One region of the Peribacillus sp. FSL K6-1552 genome, then DNA from elsewhere that is predicted to be linked to it. Evidence: riboswitches for the same ligand, from Rfam matches in the RefSeq annotation. Region 1 holds a riboswitch; each other region holds the start of a gene.
What was found. Region 1 has a riboswitch for S-adenosylmethionine ahead of NST21_RS12475 (Na+/H+ antiporter NhaC family protein). Riboswitches for the same ligand answer to the same signal wherever they lie in the genome.
Positions count from the first base shown of each region.

Region 2: linked by a shared signal. The riboswitch ahead of mtnK (S-methyl-5-thioribose kinase) and the one ahead of NST21_RS12475 (Na+/H+ antiporter NhaC family protein) in region 1 are both predicted to bind S-adenosylmethionine.
Region 3: linked by a shared signal. The riboswitch ahead of NST21_RS07295 (Fur-regulated basic protein FbpA) and the one ahead of NST21_RS12475 (Na+/H+ antiporter NhaC family protein) in region 1 are both predicted to bind S-adenosylmethionine.
Region 4: linked by a shared signal. The riboswitch ahead of NST21_RS25835 (methionine ABC transporter ATP-binding protein) and the one ahead of NST21_RS12475 (Na+/H+ antiporter NhaC family protein) in region 1 are both predicted to bind S-adenosylmethionine.

Region 1 is NZ_JBBOST010000001.1:2,574,291-2,578,773, forward strand. It holds gene NST21_RS12470 (SOS response-associated peptidase) at 1-502, shown strand, start outside; SAM riboswitch class I at 830-935, shown strand; gene NST21_RS12475 (Na+/H+ antiporter NhaC family protein) at 1,166-2,476, shown strand; gene NST21_RS12480 (alanine/glycine:cation symporter family protein) at 2,575-3,840, shown strand; gene NST21_RS12485 (hypothetical protein) at 4,015-4,413, opposite strand.
Region 2 is NZ_JBBOST010000001.1:3,550,844-3,555,326, reverse strand. It holds gene NST21_RS16995 (LCP family protein) at 1-411, shown strand, start outside; gene mtnA (S-methyl-5-thioribose-1-phosphate isomerase) at 603-1,652, opposite strand; gene mtnK (S-methyl-5-thioribose kinase) at 1,667-2,869, opposite strand; SAM riboswitch class I at 2,951-3,105, opposite strand; gene NST21_RS16980 (nitrilase-related carbon-nitrogen hydrolase) at 3,269-3,403, opposite strand; gene NST21_RS16975 (pyridoxal phosphate-dependent aminotransferase) at 3,844-4,483, shown strand, end outside.
Region 3 is NZ_JBBOST010000001.1:1,505,462-1,509,944, forward strand. It holds gene thiM (hydroxyethylthiazole kinase) at 1-266, opposite strand, end outside; gene thiD (bifunctional hydroxymethylpyrimidine kinase/phosphomethylpyrimidine kinase) at 263-1,069, opposite strand; gene thiW (energy coupling factor transporter S component ThiW) at 1,038-1,559, opposite strand; gene tenA (thiaminase II) at 1,575-2,264, opposite strand; TPP riboswitch at 2,383-2,472, opposite strand; TPP riboswitch at 2,550-2,653, opposite strand; SAM riboswitch class I at 2,812-2,916, shown strand; gene NST21_RS07295 (Fur-regulated basic protein FbpA) at 3,090-3,278, shown strand; gene NST21_RS07300 (aspartyl-phosphate phosphatase Spo0E family protein) at 3,553-3,744, shown strand; gene NST21_RS07305 (GNAT family N-acetyltransferase) at 3,834-4,340, opposite strand.
Region 4 is NZ_JBBOST010000001.1:5,361,277-5,365,759, reverse strand. It holds gene NST21_RS25840 (O-acetylhomoserine aminocarboxypropyltransferase/cysteine synthase family protein) at 1-622, shown strand, start outside; SAM riboswitch class I at 741-853, shown strand; gene NST21_RS25835 (methionine ABC transporter ATP-binding protein) at 1,034-2,068, shown strand; gene NST21_RS25830 (methionine ABC transporter permease) at 2,061-2,729, shown strand; gene NST21_RS25825 (MetQ/NlpA family ABC transporter substrate-binding protein) at 2,745-3,578, shown strand; partial or broken gene NST21_RS25820 (transposase) at 3,726-3,917, opposite strand.

The DNA.
Region 1 (4,483 bases):
GGGACTCATACCTTACTGGGCAAAAGATGAGAAAATGGGCTACAAGATGATTAATGCCCGAGCGGAGACCATTGCTGAGAAAACAAGTTTTAAGAATTCGTATAAGAAGAAACGGTGTTTGATACTTGCCGACTCTTTTTATGAGTGGAAGAAGGCACCAGAACGAAAAATACCTATGCGAATAAAACTTAAAAGTAATGCCCCATTTGGAATGGCTGGTCTCTGGGAATCATGGAAATCACCTGAAGGTATCACGATATATTCCTGCTCAGTTATTACCACTACTCCGAATGAGCTAATGACTAGTATTCATGATCGCATGCCAGTTATACTTAAACCTGAAGATGAAAAGACTTGGCTGGATCCTTCAATTAATGATACTGCATATCTGCAGCAATACTTAAAATCATTTGATACTGAACAGATGGAAGCTTTTGAGGTATCAACTGATGTGAACTCACCTAAAAATAATTCACCTAAGTTAATACACCAAATTTGCTGAGAGGTCCTAGGACCTCTTTTTGTTTTTCTCTTTTCCTATTAAAGATGAAGTACTTTATCATCGTTCATAAGTTCCTCTTTACTCATTTGAAAAAACCTCCTTATAAAATACTTTAGGCTACACCTTGCGGAAATACACAAAATACTGTACTCTTATATTTGCTTTTCGATGCGGGTATCGATGTCACTTTCCTAGAGTGAATGGATGAAAAGCTAGGGCTGCAAAAAGACAACTTAGCAATGAACAATGCAGTGAACTTGTTAACCTGCCTGATTCTTTACTCGTAGACATCGGAACATTTGATAATATCATTACGTAATTTGGATCTTCTTATCAAGAGAGACGGAGGGACTGGCCCGAAGATGTCTCGGCAGCAGACTTAATAGGAGTGCTGTGCCAAATCCAGCAGGCGAATACGCCTGAAAGATGAGGAGGGTGTTTTTTATAGATTAAAAGACCTCTTCTTATTGTTTAATAGAAGAGGTCTTTTTTCACGTTCAAGGGTTTAGCTTTAGCTTTGTATTGGCTATTATGCTTTTGGAGTCATGCTTACAATAATATGAAAGAAATGCTGGATCTTACTAGAATTTTTTTACCGAATTAGTTCAATGAAAAAGGGCTGTGACATATTTGTCATGGGAAAAATAAAAAGAGGTGTTCATCATGAGTACAAACAATAAAGGGAATCCTTGGGCTTTAGTCCCATTTGTCGTTTTTTTAATTTTATTTATAGGTTCCGGGGTTATTACAAGAGATTTTTATTCATTTCCGGTGATTGTGGCGATTGCGATTGCATCAGCGGCTGCATTGGCAATGAATCGAAAAGAGTCTTTCAATCAAAAAGTTGAAATCTTTTGTAAAGGTGCCGGGGACTCCAATATTATGTTAATGGTTATCATTTTCCTTTTGGCCGGTGCTTTTTCAGAAGTGGCGAATGGAATGGGTGCGGTAGAATCAACGGTGAATCTTGCGTTATCGGTTTTTCCGCAAAATCTATTAATGGTAGGTATTTTCATTATCGCTTGTTTTATTTCTCTATCTATGGGGACAAGCATGGGAACAATCGTAGCGCTAGCACCTATAGGTGTAGGAATTAGTGAACAAACCGATATTTCGCTTGCCCTTTCAATGGCTGCCGTTATTGGTGGTGCGATGTTTGGTGACAACCTATCTTTCATTTCAGATACGACAATCGCAGCTGTTCGAACGCAGGGAACGAAAATGAAGGATAAGTTTAAAGTGAATTTTTTCATTGTTTTACCTGCGGCCATCATCACATGTGTCATCCTTGGTTTTTTAACAATGGGTGAACAAGCAGCTATCTCTCAACATTCCTATAATTGGGTGAAGATTCTACCTTATCTTTGCGTTTTGATCACTGCATTAGCTGGAGTCAATGTGTTCCTTGTCCTCTCCATCGGTATTGTGTTTGCCGGAATTATCGGGTTAGCGGATGGTAGTTATCAACTGATGGGAGTCATTCAAAAAATTGGGGATGGAATGGCGGGAATGTATGAGATCTCTTTTCTTGCCATTTTAATTGCTGGTATGGTGTCAGTCATCAAACATAACGGCGGCATCGATTATCTTCTCCACGTCGTGACCCGTAATAGCAAATCAAGAAAAGGTGCTGAATTCAGCATTGCCGGTCTGGTCGGTTTGACAAATCTATCTACGGCAAATAACACGATTTCTATTATCATTGCCGGTCCGCTAGCCAAAAACATTGCGGAAAAGTATGGCATCGATCCCCGTAAATCGGCGAGTTTGCTTGACGTTTTTGCTTGTTGTATTCAAGGGTTAATTCCATACGGGGCACAACTGCTTGTTGCGGCGGGGGTAGCACAAATTTCACCTGTAAGTATTTTACCCTATTCTTTTTATCCAGTATTAATTGGGATTTGTGGAGTCATAGCCATTTTGATTGGTTTTCCGCGATTTTCAGGGAGTGAAGAGAAGAAACATACTTCTTGAAAAAGTGAATTAAACAGAAAAACACCCTGAATCTTTAGATCTAGGGTGTTTTTTTATATGCGGCTTTTGGGAGAAGGTGCCACAGCGGATAAAAAAGGGTGACATCGTTTCAGGCTTTTTGCATCAGTACTGCTTCACGGGTTGGAACAGGTAACCTTGCAGGTGTTGCCATAGCCATCACAATGGGTGGTCCAGGAGCCGTTTTCTGGATGTGGTTAATAGCACTTATCGGGTCTGCCTCTGCCTTCATTGAAAGTACACTTGCACAAATTTATAAGGTCAAGGATGGCGATACATTCCGAGGTGGCCCTGCTTATTATATGGAAAAAGCATTGAATGCCCGTTGGATGGGTATCACGTTCGCTGTATTGATTTCGCTTACATTTGGGCTTGCTTTCAACTCTGTACAAGCCAACACGATCACAAGTGCGTTCAATGAATCGGTTGGGATCGATAAGTGGGTTACGGCAATCATCCTTGCTCTTGTTACGGCTGTCATCATTTTTGGAGGCATTAAAATGATTGCAAAAGTATCTGAAGTCATCGTACCGATTATGGCAGGAGCATATGTGATAGTAGCGTTGATTATCATTATCATGAATATTACCGAGTTACCGGGTGTTTTTGTTTTAATCTTTGAAAGTGCTTTTGATGGATTAAGGGAAGTTGCTGGTGGAGCATTAGGCGCTGCCATGATGCAAGGAATCAAGAGAGGTCTATTTTCTAATGAAGCCGGGATGGGTAGTGCCCCTAATGCAGGTGCGACAGCAGATGTCAGTCATCCGGTAAAACAAGGGCTCATTCAGTCACTTGGTGTATTTGTGGATACACTTGTCATTTGTAGTTCGACCGCCTTCATCATTTTGGTCTCAGGCCTGTATACATCGAAGGAAACAGATGGTATAGTCCTTACCCAAAATGCACTTGGTACGGCATTAGGATCTTGGGCTGGCATTTTCCTTGCCATTATCGTACTGTTATTCGCCTTTAGTTCCATAGTTGGTAACTACTATTATGGAGAGTCGAACATTGGCTTTATTAATGAAAATAAAGTTTGGTTAAACTTATATCGTATCGCAGTCGTAGGGATGGTGATTTTCGGTTCGCTTGCTTCACTCAAGTTTGTATGGGGTCTAGCTGACTTGCTGATGGGGTTAATGGCCATTATCAACTTAATCGCCATAGCATTACTTGGAAAAATTGCATTTGCTGCACTAGCCGATTATCAAAAACAAAAGAAGAGTGGAAAAAACCCAGTTTTCCATGTAAACAATATTAAAGGTTTGAAGAATGTGGAATGTTGGGGTGATCCATCCGATAATGTGGATGAGAGTAAGAGCAATCGAAAGTTAAAGATAAATTAAGGCCTTTTAGCTTGTAGACAAAGTCCCCTTTTTTAGGGACAAGTCTATAAGCTTTTTATGTATAGGCGATGTTAAATCTAAATGTTGATATGTATACATTAAGAAAGGGAACTCTTGATACATATTAAGTTCCCTTTTTAATTCAACTAACGCTACCCTTTACTTGATTAAGGATTACTCCAAAATCAACGTTATATTTTTATTATCAAGGATAATTTCTTCTACCCAATTAAATATAGTTGAACCAATGTTCATTTTTGCATCCCTTATTTCTTTAATTACTTTTTCTTCATTACTTGGATGGCAATTTTTCAACATCTCATTCAGTATGGTTATTGTTTCTCCGTACCCTAAATCGATTTTAGATTTGACAGAATTTCTCCAAAAAATTGTATATTCTTCTTCAACTTCTATATCACCGAAACCACCAAACAAAATATCATTAAATGCATCGAGACTTCCATTCCACTTGTATTTTCCAGAGAGAACTACATTCGAAAACTCGTTACAGAGTCCATTAAAGTCCGAAAAATTTTCACCATCTAAGACAAAAACTTTGTTAAATTTAATCACCTCTAATACATCATTTTCGTTATTTTAAATAAATCGCCTTCTTCAACTCAATACTTCTTTAGTGAAATAA
Region 2 (4,483 bases), 980 kb from region 1:
ATGAGCATTGAAGCCAGCACCGGTAAAAATGTATTACATGGTGAGGAAATATTGAAATATGTCCGTTTCCGACATGATGATGAAAGTGATTTTGGACGGGTCGCGCGTCAACAGGAAGTATTAGTTCAATTAAAAACGGGATTTATTAATCAAATCTCATCCTTTGAAGGGATGGTCGCCCTACCTAGTATTATTGAAAAAGGGATGTCCTACCTAGATACGGATATTGGGATGAAAACGATTATGGAAATGGGCTCTCAAGTTGTCTTCCAATCCCCAGATTCTGTAGAAACCTTAAGGATTCCAGTTGAAGGAAGCTATAAAGATGAAATATATCCCCAATCTGGAGCGGTTTTGAAAATGGACCACACTAAAAATAAGGAGGCACTTCAAGAATTTTTTTCAAGGTAAGAAGTGCTGATCACTATTTGTTAATATTTAATCAATTTTTTGAAAAATTAAGCTTGATTTAATAATATAGAATCTTTTATAAAGAACCTCGCAAGAATAAATATAAATATCATAGTAAAATGAACGAGGCGAAATCACATATGCGATTCCGCCTCGTTATGATTAGTTTCATCTAAAAGATGAAACCTGGCTCAATTGACAAAAAGCGGAATGTTTTTCACATAGTCTGGTGAAATAATACCGTTTTCTGTTATGATGCTCGTGATTAGATGATTCGGTGTGACGTCAAAGGCTGGATTGAATGTCTTTACATTATCTGGGGCTATCTTTACTCCTTGAATGAAGGTAATCTCGTCCCCATTCCGCTCCTCAATCGGGATGGATGTGCCAGATTCAAGGGAAAGGTCGAAAGTGCTTGAAGGAGCAGCCACATAGAATGGGATACCGTAATGATTAGCTAATATTGCCAATCCCAAGGTCCCGATTTTATTAGCAGTATCTCCGTTTGCCGCAATCCTATCAGCACCAACTATAATGCCATTGATTTGTTTGTGATGAATGGTATGAGCAGCCATATTGTCAGAGATTAAAGTGACGTCCACTCCGGATTGCATTAGTTCCCAAGCAGTCAAACGTGCCCCTTGCAGGACAGGTCTTGTTTCACATGCATATACCTTTATCGGAAAGGCTCTTTCTTTCGCTAGATGGAAGGGAGCCAAGGCTGTACCATAGCGAGCAGTGGCAATTCCCCCAGCGTTGCAATGCGTTAATATGGAATCTCCTTCAGCAAATAAGGATAAACCATGTTCCCCGATTTTTCGGCACATTTCTTCATCTTCTGTAAAGATTGCTTTTGCTTCCAGTATAAGTGCCTCTTTGGCAGTTGGAATACTCTTGGCTGCTTGCAAAATGTTTTCCATCCTTTTTAACGCCCAAAAAAGGTTGACTGCAGTAGGGCGTGAAGAAGCTAGTTTTTTAATATGCTTAGTTACATTTTGTTTGAATTCCCCTAAATCAGTTGAACCATCCTGATTCGCTCCAAGTGCGACACCGAATGCTGCAGTTAGACCAATTGCTGGGGCACCGCGGACCTTTAATGTCAAAATGCTGTCAAATACATCCTCAACGGAATAAAGTTTAATGAATTCTGTAATTGTAGGTAAGGCCTGTTGATTTAATAAAGTTATATGAGTATCATCCCATTGAACGGAATAAGGTAAGGCTGTTGTCGTCGTCGTCATATGTAGTTCTCCTTTTAAAGGGTTGAATAAGTAGGCAGTGTATGTTGCTTCAATGCTTCAATCACAGCTGGAACATCTAATTCTTCCCTTTTTTTAATTAAAAAAGCACCAATTTTCAATGTAGCCGTTTTGGCAGCGATTCTTGTTTCTTTATCTTCAATAACATTTAAATCTGCAACATGAGATAAGCCTATTGTTCTCCGAATCAGCTCACAGCCAGCAAAACCATATGCATCTTTTCTGAATTTAGTGAGCACATATGATAGATAACCATTTACTTGACGAAACGGACTTTTGTTTTGGGTATTCCAAAGATTAGTATATGTCTCTTCAAAAGTATCCCAAAATTCTTGGAGGTGTGTGAAAATTTCCTCTTTTCCAGCGGGATTACGTGTAACTGCCTGGAATAGAAGGTTTGCTGTGTATTGGCCAAGATCAAACCCAACTGGTCCATAAAAAGCGAATTCAGGATCAATAATCTTCGTTTCGGTATCACTTGCAAATATACTTCCCGTATGTAAATCTCCATGAAGTAAGGCTTCCTGTTCGGTTTCAAAGCTTTGTTTCAGCTTAGAGACTTCAAGTATTACTTCTTGATCATTCCAAATGCTTTTGGCAGCATCCGTCAATTCTACTTCATACTCACCCGGTAGTTCTTCAAAAAAAGGATCTGTGAAAACAAAAACTTCAGTAATTTTGCAGAGTTCAGGATTCGTGAAGTTTCGGGCCACTTCTTTTTTCGCAGACGGTTCTAAATGCAAATCAGATGTGTAAAATGCCGTTTTCGCAACATACTCACCAATATGTTTCGATAGTAATGGAAATTGATCGCCATCGATTAAGCCTGTTCTCGCTATTTTTAAGTGTGAGAGGTCTTCCATGATTGTGATAGCAAGCTGTTCATCTGAATAATAGACTTGCGGTACAAATTCGGGACAATAGCTCTTAAAATGGATAAGTGCATTTGCTTCAATTGCAGCCCTTTTTAAGGTCAGCGGCCAACTTTCACCAAGTACCTTTGCATAAGGAACCGCTTGTTTGATTATAATTCCTTTTTTTGTGGCTGTGTCTGTAATATGAAAAACATAATTTAAGTTTCCATCGCCTATCTCTCTACATTTTAAAGTGGCATCTGTTTTGACCAACCCTAGTTTTTTTGCAAGGGTTATTGCAGTTTCATTTGACAGTAATTCAAAGTTCGAATGGTTTAAAGTCATTATTTTCCCCTCCAAATATATAAAAATAATAATGAAAAAGCCTCTTTCATATAGAAAGAGGCAGAAGTTTTAGCTTCGGACCTCTTATCTTCCAGAAATATTGCTTTCTGGTGGAATTAGCACCGTGCCCTGTGGATTTATAATCCGGCGGAAACTCCGCCCCATTTCACAATGGTATTACAGTCGGTTGCTGGGCTTCATAGGGCCTTTATCCCTCAGCCTGCTCTTGATAAGAGTAAATGTAAATGTAAATGTTTTCTGAAATTTTAATCTTCGGGAAAATAATATCAACTTTTTAAATAGTTTGTCAATGGGTAATTTAATAATAATCCGCACGAAGTTCTTCGAATTCAGTTTTGTTACATGCTTCCGTTACTTTTGAGAGGTCCAGGGTACCTGTTAGGAGTTCTTTCTTTTGCCGGCTTCACTTACGATATTCCCCCATGGATCTATAATCAGGGATTGTTCGGCAAATATTTTATTAAAATCGGACCCTGAACGATTTAATGCTAAAACGTAGGCTTGGTTCTCCATGGCACGGCTGACCCTATATCGGTCCCTAATGATCGAGCCTCGGTTTGGGCCACTCGGCGGATACGAATAGAACTTGCGCACCTTTTGAACGGTATGGACTCACTGCCATCCTTGTATACGTATGTTATAAAAAATGAATGTAATCGTTTTTTCTGCTTCTTCATCCGCAATCTCATTCAATCTAGTTAAGTCGTATCCAACTGTTCAAAGTTCAGGTAAAATAACTATATCTGGTTTAGATTAGCCGGCTTTTTCTATCCTTTTGTTCTGCGAAATGAAAATTAATATATGGTTATCCAAAGGCAATATCCATTTGGTGGAATGAGATTTTCCATTTCATTTTTTTAAATCTCTATATGTAAAAAAGCACTTTACAAGACTATGATAAACATATATCATTTGTGACTAGAATTTCAAGAAATTTCAGAGAAGGTGTTTAAATGATGCAATTCGAAAAATCCAGACAGCTTCAGGAACTACCCAAGCAGTTTTTTGCTTCTCTAGTTGCAAAAGTTAAGGCAATTACAGAGCAAGGTCATGATGTCATTAATTTAGGGCAGGGAAATCCTGACCAGCCGACGCCAGAGCATATTGTGAAAAGTTTGCAGACTGCTGCAGAAAATACAATAAATCATAAATATTCTCCTTTCCGAGGACATCAATACTTAAAAGAAGCTGCGACTGTCTTTTATGAACGTGAATATGGTGTCAAGTTAGATCCTAATAGTGAAGTGGCTATTCTATTTGGTGGAAAGGCAGGACTTGTCGAACTTCCACAGTGTTTATTGAATCCCGGGGATACGATTCTGGTACCTGATCCAGGCTATCCTGATTATCTATCTGGTGTCGTTTTAGCCCAAGCAAAAACAGAATTCATGCCTTTGACAGAAGAAAATGATTATCTTCCGCATTATGGAGAAATACATAGAGAAACCTTTGAAAGAGCCAAAATGATGTTCTTGAACTATCCGAATAATCCAACTGGAGCATCAGCAACTTCGGCTTTTTTTGAGGAAACCGTCTCGTTTGCGAAAGAACATTCAATTTGTGTGGTTCACGATTTTGCTTATGGAGCGATTG
Region 3 (4,483 bases), 1.1 Mb from region 1:
GGGATATTCAGGGAATTTGCCGTCTTACCGGCAATCTCCATTGCTTCCAAGGCTTTATCATCAATCGTACCGAAGTTCAGGACCAGAGCATCAGCCAATTTGACCATATCCTCGACTTCTCTTGGGCTAGATGTCATAACAGGTGAACCACCGATGGCAAGAGTGGCATTGGCACAGTCATTGACCGTAACAAAGTTAGTGATTTGGTGAACGAGCGGTTTACTTTCTCTTACCTGAAAGAATAAGTCTGAAACGGAAACATTCATATTAAATCACTCCTTTCTTCTTTTGAAAATGAATAAAAATGATGGACGGGTCCGTGCCCCTTACCGAGTGAAAAGCTATTTCGTATGGCTTCAGAAATATATGTCTTGGCTTGTTCAATGGACTGTCTTAAAGGAAGTCCGTTTGCCAGATTGGATGTAATGGCGGATGACAGAGTACAGCCTGTCCCATGGGTGTTTTTTGTATGAATGCGTTCTCCTTTAATCCAGAAAAAGTCAGTTCCGTCATAAAAAAGATCATTTGGATTCCCTGCTGAATGGCCTCCTTTAAGTAAAACCGCTTTTGCGCCAAGCTCTTTAATTGATATACAAGCCTCGTAAAAATCTTGCTTCGTTCGAATCGACAAGCCAGTAAGGACTTCGGCTTCGGGTACATTCGGAGTTACAAGTGTTGCAAGCGGCAGCAATTCTGTTTTTAAAGCAGAGACAGCTTCTTCATCGAGCAAATGATGGCCGCTTTTGGAAATCATGACAGGATCAAGGATAACGATTGCGGGTAAGAAGGTATTTAGAGACGCGGCGACTGTTTCAACTATTTCTTTTGATCCAAGCATACCTATTTTTACTGCATCGACGTGTATATCTTCAAAAATAGCTGCAATTTGATCCGTGATGATACCTGTATCTATAGCTTGTACTGAACGTACCTCCATTGTATTTTGTGCCGTTACAGCTGTAATGACAGACATTCCAAAAACCCCATGTGCAGAAAATGTTTTTAAATCGGCTTGTATTCCAGCACCGCCCCCTGAGTCAGAGCCTGCGATGGTTAACGCTGTTTTCATAAAAAAACCCCTTCATATAATTATTTTTTAAAAGTATTTTCAGTAATATGAAAGCTAAAATGGCACCTGCGAATGAACTAAGCATAAAAGCTGGTAAAAAACCAAAAATAGCTGCTTTTTCTCCCAATAGGAGGACAGCAAGTGGATAACAAGCTAGGGATCCAAGAATGCCGGTCCCTATCACTTCCCCTAAACAAGCGAATTTCAAGCTTTGTGTTTTTCGATAAAGGACGGCAGCCAATAGTGCACCGATCATGCTGCCCGGAAAGGCGAAAATTGAACCTGTACCAGACATGTTTCTAATGATAGAAACTAAAAAAGCTTGTGTTACCGCATAAGCAGGTCCCAATAAAACGGCTGTCATGACATTTGCCAGATGCTGAATCGGAAAGATTTTTGCAAATCCGGCCGGGATGAAAATGAATGAACTAGTTATGGTAGTAATGGCCGTGATCATGGCAGTCAACGTCATTTTCTTGATTGGATTCATCATCATGCCAACATCCTACAGTGGCCAATCCTGCTCATTTTGAACCATATCCCAGAATAAATATTCATAACGGGAAGTCACCAAAAAATGCTTCTCTAATCTAAGAAGTTCCTTTTCAGGCATGCCTTCTGTTAACTCTTCCAACAAAGCAATCAGCCATTTGTGTGCTTCACCGAATTCAGGAGACGAATATGATTTAATCCAATCAGCATAGCGATTGTTTTCTAATGCTTCACCATTTTGTTCTTTTAATAGCAAACCGATCTCATAATAATCCCAAGCGCATGGAAGGAGGCAGGCGATCAGGTCGGCCAAAGTCCCATTTTGGGCTGCATTTAGCATGTAACCCGTATAAGCTAGAGTGGTTGGAGTAGGTTCTGTATTTTCCAATTCGATTGAGCTGATTCCGAATTCCAAAGCATAATGTCGATGGATATCCATTTCTACTTGAAGGGTTTCATTCAAAATACTTGCAAACTTAGCCATGGTTTCGAGATTATGAGCTTTGATGACTCCTAACGCAAAGAGTTTGGAATAATCCATAAGATAGATATAGTCCTGCTTTAGGTAATAGGCAAATTTCTTTTCTGAAAGCGTCCCATCTCCAATCGCCTGAACAAAGGGATGTGTATGGTTCCTTTTCCAGATTCCTTTTGCCCGTTCATGAAGTCTATCACTGAAGGTTTCTAATTTTGTATTCTCCATGGTACATCCTCCTTGAAATTTAAAATTTACTAAAATTGTAAAGTGTGCATACACTATCTGATCAACAAAAAAACCGCTCTCTGAAAGAAAGCGGCTGTTACCGAGGAAGAAGCAAATTCCTTCTTACAGCCTGCTTCCCTCCGCTGGTATGACCAGATCAGGTGCAAAGGGTTTGATTCTCAGCAAAAGTGCTCCCCTAGCAGTCTAATTATTCACTTTTTCCATCTAAAAAAAAAACCGCTCCTGAAAAACGGAGCGGGGCAGATGGATAAAGTCCTGTGTTTAAGACGATATCATCCACTTCCCTCCGCCGGTATGATCCGGTTCAGGTTCAAAGGGTCCGGAACAAATTCCATCTCAGTCTTAAAAAGACTCCCCTAGTGGTGTGAATGTATGTAATTACTGACATCATATCAGAAAGCCAGGAAATTGCAACCCAATTTGAATGGGGTCTATAGAGAATACCTATCAAAAAAAGGGAGAACCATGTGATTGACTTTTGAAGAATATTGGGATAAAATCATGTCTACATCATTTATATATTGAATTCTTATCCAGAGAGGTGGAGGGACTTGGCCCAAAGAAACCTCGGCAGCAGACCCATTTTGGGAACTGTGCTACATCCAACAAGCATACGCTTGGAAGATAAGAAGAGCCGAACGGACAACTGTAAGCCTCTTCTTGAATTAGAAGAGGCTTTTATTTTTGTGAAATAACGTTTAGTAACATAATAGAAAAGATATAATTTGGTGAAAATGAAACCTGTTACTACAATTTAGCTCATATGAAAGCGGGCTGATGAAGACAAGGAAAGGAGCCATTTACATGGCAGAATTATTTAAGAGAATTGAACAGAGGAAGGCATTGCTGATTGAAGAGTTATTAGCGAATGGAGTTTATAAAACCTCTGATGAAAGACATCTTTATGATGTTCCTTTAAAAGTGCTTGAAGATGAATATAAGATTGTTATAAATAGACCTAATATCGAGTCTCCTTCAGAGTGGATGACATAGTAAGAGTTCTTAAAATACTTTACTATCTTAAAATATTATTTAATCTGATGAATATTATTAAAGCATTCGCAGTGTACATGAGTGAATGCTTTTTTATATTTGTCTAGAATATAAAATGTCACAAAAAAGACACAAACAGGGAGTAGAATAGGCTTTTTGTCACATTTATTTTGTGGAATAACACATTTTAATTTCCATATATGGTTGATTTTAACTACTTATTTCCTTATCATAAAAGGTGTAAGAAAATTGAATAAATAGGAAGTGACTATAGATGCCCCCACAGATAACCGTAGAAAGAATAGAAGAAAAGAGACGGGAAATGATTAAATTGGCAGCTGATTATGGTTTTACAAGCCTTCTAACTGTTCAAGCAAGTCAAGAATTGGATTCGCTGTTAAATGCTATAACAAATAAAAGAAAATCAGAATATTTTTTGCTTAAGAAATTTTATAGTGACTTTTAAATTTCGTCAGTGACTTTAAAATAGATTCCTTCATTTAAACTAAAAAAGGCTACTGCTGAATGAAGGCAATAGCTTTTAAGTAATGAAATTCAAATATTAACACGCTTACCAAGGATTACTAAATCTCGTTCAATACCATCTAGCTCGGCAACTTGAGGTAAATGCGCCCATTCTTCAAAACCGAATTTAGAAAACAGTCTTATGCTCGGTGTATTGTGAGCAAATATAAAACCAAGTAGTGTCTTAACTCCTAATTTTGGACTCACTTCAATTGCCTTTTGAATCGAAATTTGTCCAATTCCTTTTCCCCGGAAATAATCATCAATATATATGCTGATCTCGGCAGTGGAATCATAGGCTGGCCTACCATAGAAAGATTGAAAACTCATCCATCCAGCAGTTTTTCCTTCGAATGTAATAATATAAAGCGGTCGTTTTTCTGAATGATGTTCCTCAAACCATTTAAGCCTCGATTGCACTGAAACAGGTTCTGTATCTGCAGTAACCATCCTTGAAGCAATAGTCGAATTATATATTTCGACTACTCTTGGTAAATCTGTTAGTTCTGCATCCCTAAACTCTATATACTGATCCATCATTTTAACTCCTATCCTTATTATGTATACAATCTCCAGAAACAGGGGATTCCCACCCTATTTATGAATAAAAGGAGGTTGACGAAAACCCGTTCCATTGAATGCATTTATTGTATCATACACTTTTTACAGTTTATCTGACA
Region 4 (4,483 bases), 2.8 Mb from region 1:
CTCACCAAACTACCCTGGCTTTACGGAACCAGATCCAAGCTACGATGGGATTGTATACTCTGAAGCAGTCGGCCCTGCTGCCTTTATCACAAAAGCTCGTGTGCAATTACTTCGTGATTTAGGGCCGACGTTAAGTGCTCAAAGCGCGTTCCAGTTTACGCTGGGGCTAGAAACGTTGCATGTGAGAATGAAAGAGCATCTTTCGAACACTAAGTCTGTTATTCAATATTTGGAAAATCATCCTGCCGTGAACTGGGTTTCGCACCCTAGTAATGGAAGTCACCCTGATAAAGCGCTGGCGGACAAATATTTGCCTAAGGGAGCAGGATCTGTTGTGACTTTTGGAATTCAAGGTGGACGCGAAGCTGGAGCAAAACTTATCAATTCGGTAGAATTATGGTCGCATGTAGCCAACGTAGGGGATGCTAAAAGTTTAATTATCCACCCTGCTAGTACGACCCATCAACAATTAAATGATGTAGGTTTAGCAAAAGCAGGTGTAAGTGCTGATCAAGTGCGCATATCGATTGGTATAGAAAACGTAGAGGATTTAATAGAAGATTTAGAGCAGGCAATTGAAAAAGCGACGAATATTGTCTCCTTAACTTCTAAAACTGTTTAATAAAAAAGACCTGTTCATTCTTTCCTAGAAATATTATACATTGCGCTCCTTTTTTATCTATGATAAAATTTCTCCATACTAAAGAACTTAATGATGTACAAAATATTCTATATATTAGCTCTTATCAAGAGAGGTGGAGGGATGTGCCCGATGAAACCCGGCAACCGACAAGGAAATTTCCTTGGAAAGGTGCCAATTCACACAAAGTTTAATCGCTTTGGAAGATGAGAGAAAGGCCTGCTTTTTCACCTGCCTTTCTGCTCATGCAGAAAGGTTTTTTCTATTTAGTTTGGGAAAACCTTTACATGTATAGCAATATTGAAAAACGGTTTTAAAACATATTTACAGGCTGATAATGAAGATAAATCAACTAAGTTCATAGGTTTTATTGGATAAAAGAGGTGAGTATTAATGATTACATTGACAAAAGTTAGTAAGCTATTCCGAACAGGAAAAGGAAGCAGCGACACGATTAAGGCTGTAAATAATGTTAATGTTGAAATAAATAAAGGCGAGATTTTCGGTATTATTGGCTACAGCGGAGCAGGGAAAAGTACTTTGATCAGGATGCTTAATGGATTGGAAACACCAACAGAAGGATCCGTTGTGGTGGCTGATAAAGAAATTTCCAAAATCAAAGGTGCTAAGCTACGTAAAGCTCGACAAGAAATCAGCATGATCTTTCAACATTTTAATTTATTATGGTCTAGAACCGTTCAGGAGAATATATCGTTTCCTCTAGAAATTGCAGGGGTTTCGAAAAACGAGCGTATCAAGCGTGTGAATGAATTAATTAAGTTAGTTGGGCTTGAAGGAAGAGAAAAGGCATATCCTTCGCAATTAAGCGGAGGGCAAAAACAAAGGGTCGGGATTGCTAGGGCTCTTGCTAACAATCCTAAAGTGCTACTGTGCGATGAAGCGACGTCTGCTTTAGACCCGCAGACAACCGATTCAATACTTGAATTGCTTGTGGACATCAATAAGCGTCTTGGTCTAACGATTGTTTTGATTACACATGAAATGCACGTCATCCGTAAAATTTGTCACCGCGTGGCAGTAATGGAAAGTGGTCAAGTAGTTGAACAAGGACCTGTCCTGGAAGTCTTCAAGAATCCGAAAGAACAAATGACGAAGCGTTTCGTTCAACAGGTAACAGAGCCTGAAGAAACAAAAGAAACAATGGAACACTTGCTGGAACGCTATCCGGCAGGAAAAGTAATTCAATTGACGTTCGTAGGAGATCATGCAGAGAGTCCGTTAATTACTAAGCTGGTACGTAACTTTGAGTTGGATGTCAATATCGTTCAAGGAAAAATATCTCAAACTAGAAGTGGTTCATATGGAACGTTATTTATCCACCTTGATGGCAATGAGGATGAAATGCTCCGCGCAATCGAATTCATTAAAGCACAGCATGTAGGCGTGGAGGTGATTACTCATGCTTGAAGAATTATTACCGAATGTAGATTGGGAAGACATTATTGAAGCAACAAAAGAAACACTTTATATGACTAGTATCTCAGTACTAGCAACCTTTTTTATAGGCATACTACTAGGGTTAGTCCTGTTTTTAACAGGGAAAGGTAATATGTGGGAAAATCGGGTAATTAACACGATTATGAGTGCTATTGTTAATATTTTCCGTTCTATACCATTCCTTATTTTAATTGTGTTGCTCATACCTTTCACAAAATTTCTTGTCGGTTCTATGATCGGTGAGGATGCAGCATTACCAGCCCTTATTATCGGGGCGGCACCATTTTATGCACGTATGGTTGAAATCGGCCTCCGTGAAATCGATAAAGGTGTAATTGAAGCGGCTAAATCAATGGGAGCGAAAACGAGCACGATCATTTGGAAGGTACTTCTTCCAGAATCGATGCCAGCACTTATTTCAGGGATTACGGTAACATCGATTGCATTGGTCGGATATACAGCAATGGCAGGGGTTATCGGTGCAGGCGGGCTTGGTAATCTGGCCTATCTAGACGGCTATCAAAGGAGTCACAATGACGTTACACTTGTAGCGACGATTGTAATACTAATTATCGTCTTCATTATTCAAATTATTGGAGATGTGATTACATCTAAATTAGACAAAAGATAAAGGGAGATGAATAGGATGAAAAAGTTTTTAGGATTTGCATTAGTACTTGTTTTATCGATTACTCTTGCTGCTTGTGGAACCAATAAGGACAACAGCGGCAGCGATACAGAAAAGGAAACGAAAAAATTAGTTGTAGGTGCATCCAATGTTCCGCATGCTGAGATTCTTGAAAAAGCTAAACCTCTTCTTGAAGAAAAAGGAATTGAATTGGAAATTAAACCTTTCCAAGATTATGTTTTACCGAATAAGGCTTTAAACGATAAAGAATTGGATGCTAACTACTTTCAACACATTCCATATTTAGAGGGGCAAATTAAAGAAAATGGATATGACTTCGTTAATGCTGGTGGAATTCATATCGAGCCGATTGCTCTATATTCACAAAAATATAAAAGCATTGATAAACTTCCGGAAGGCGCAACAATTATTATGAGCAGCTCTGTTGCTGACCACGGACGTGCGTTATCTCTATTAGAAAAAAATGGCCTGATTACATTAAAAGAAGGCATCGATAAAACGACAGCTACAACAAAAGATATTGTTGAAAATAAGAAAAAACTTAAATTTGATGCGAATTATGAAGCAGCTTTACTTCCGAAAATTTATGAGAATGGCGAAGGGGATGCCGTTTTAATAAACTCTAACTATGCGATTGACGCTGGATTGAATCCGATTAAAGATTCAATTGCTATTGAAGACTCTGAATCACCATATGTGAACGTTATTGCAGTTAACAAAGGTGATGAAAATAAAGAAGAAATCAAAACGCTAGTAGAAGTATTACATTCTAAAGAAATTCAAGATTTTATTCTAAAGGAATACAAAGGTGCAGTCGTACCAACTAAATAATTTATGGTAAAGAACGACCTGGAAATCTTCAGGTCGTTCAGTTTGTAGACAAAAGGGGCTCGGAATGTTTTAATTCCGGACCCCTTTTGAAATTCCCTTTGAATTTTGCTCAAGATTAAGAGATTGGGCCTCTACGAGCCCACTTTATTAAGCCATTCTTGGACCTTGCCATGTCCAATTGGCTATCTTCTTTAAATTCATGGCAGTGAAAGTAAGCATCGCCTGCATCGACAATTTTTTAAGTCCCCTTAAAGTAGTCCAACGCATACCATGCTTTTCTTTTGCATCTGCGAATACACGCTCTATTGTTTCTTTACGTTTCGCCCGAAGGTATATTGAATGAATGTTTTTTTAACTAAAATAACTGGATCAATACTTGGGCGCCCTATCTCTGAATACATATCTTTCACCAAGTCATAAATGAAAGTGAAGTCAATGGCCCCCCTCAATTTTACGAACCAAATGGTTCGCTGGCACTAGTTGATCCAATGGAATCATTTCAAGTTGATCTCGCTGAATAGAATTATGTTTCGAAAGCATCGTCATCACCTCAAGTTTTAATACTCTTATATTAAAACAAAAAAGACTGTAGGCAAAAGTGGTTATATTTAATTGTTAAAACAAAGTTGATTGGAACGGAAGGTGCGAGACTCCTGCGGGAAAAAGCGTGTCCAAGGGAGACCCCACAGGCGCAAAGGCGCCGAGGAGGCTCCCTGACCGCCCGTGGAAAGCGAGTGCCTGGAGTGGAAATCAACGTTCGAATTTTTACACCCCCCAAAAAAAACTGTAGACAAATTCGATTTTCATCGAGTTTGTCTACAGTCTGAACGACCTGGAAATCTTCAGGTCGTTTTTTTATGTTTAAGGATGAAAACACAGGGTATAGAATTAATAGAGTAATAAAG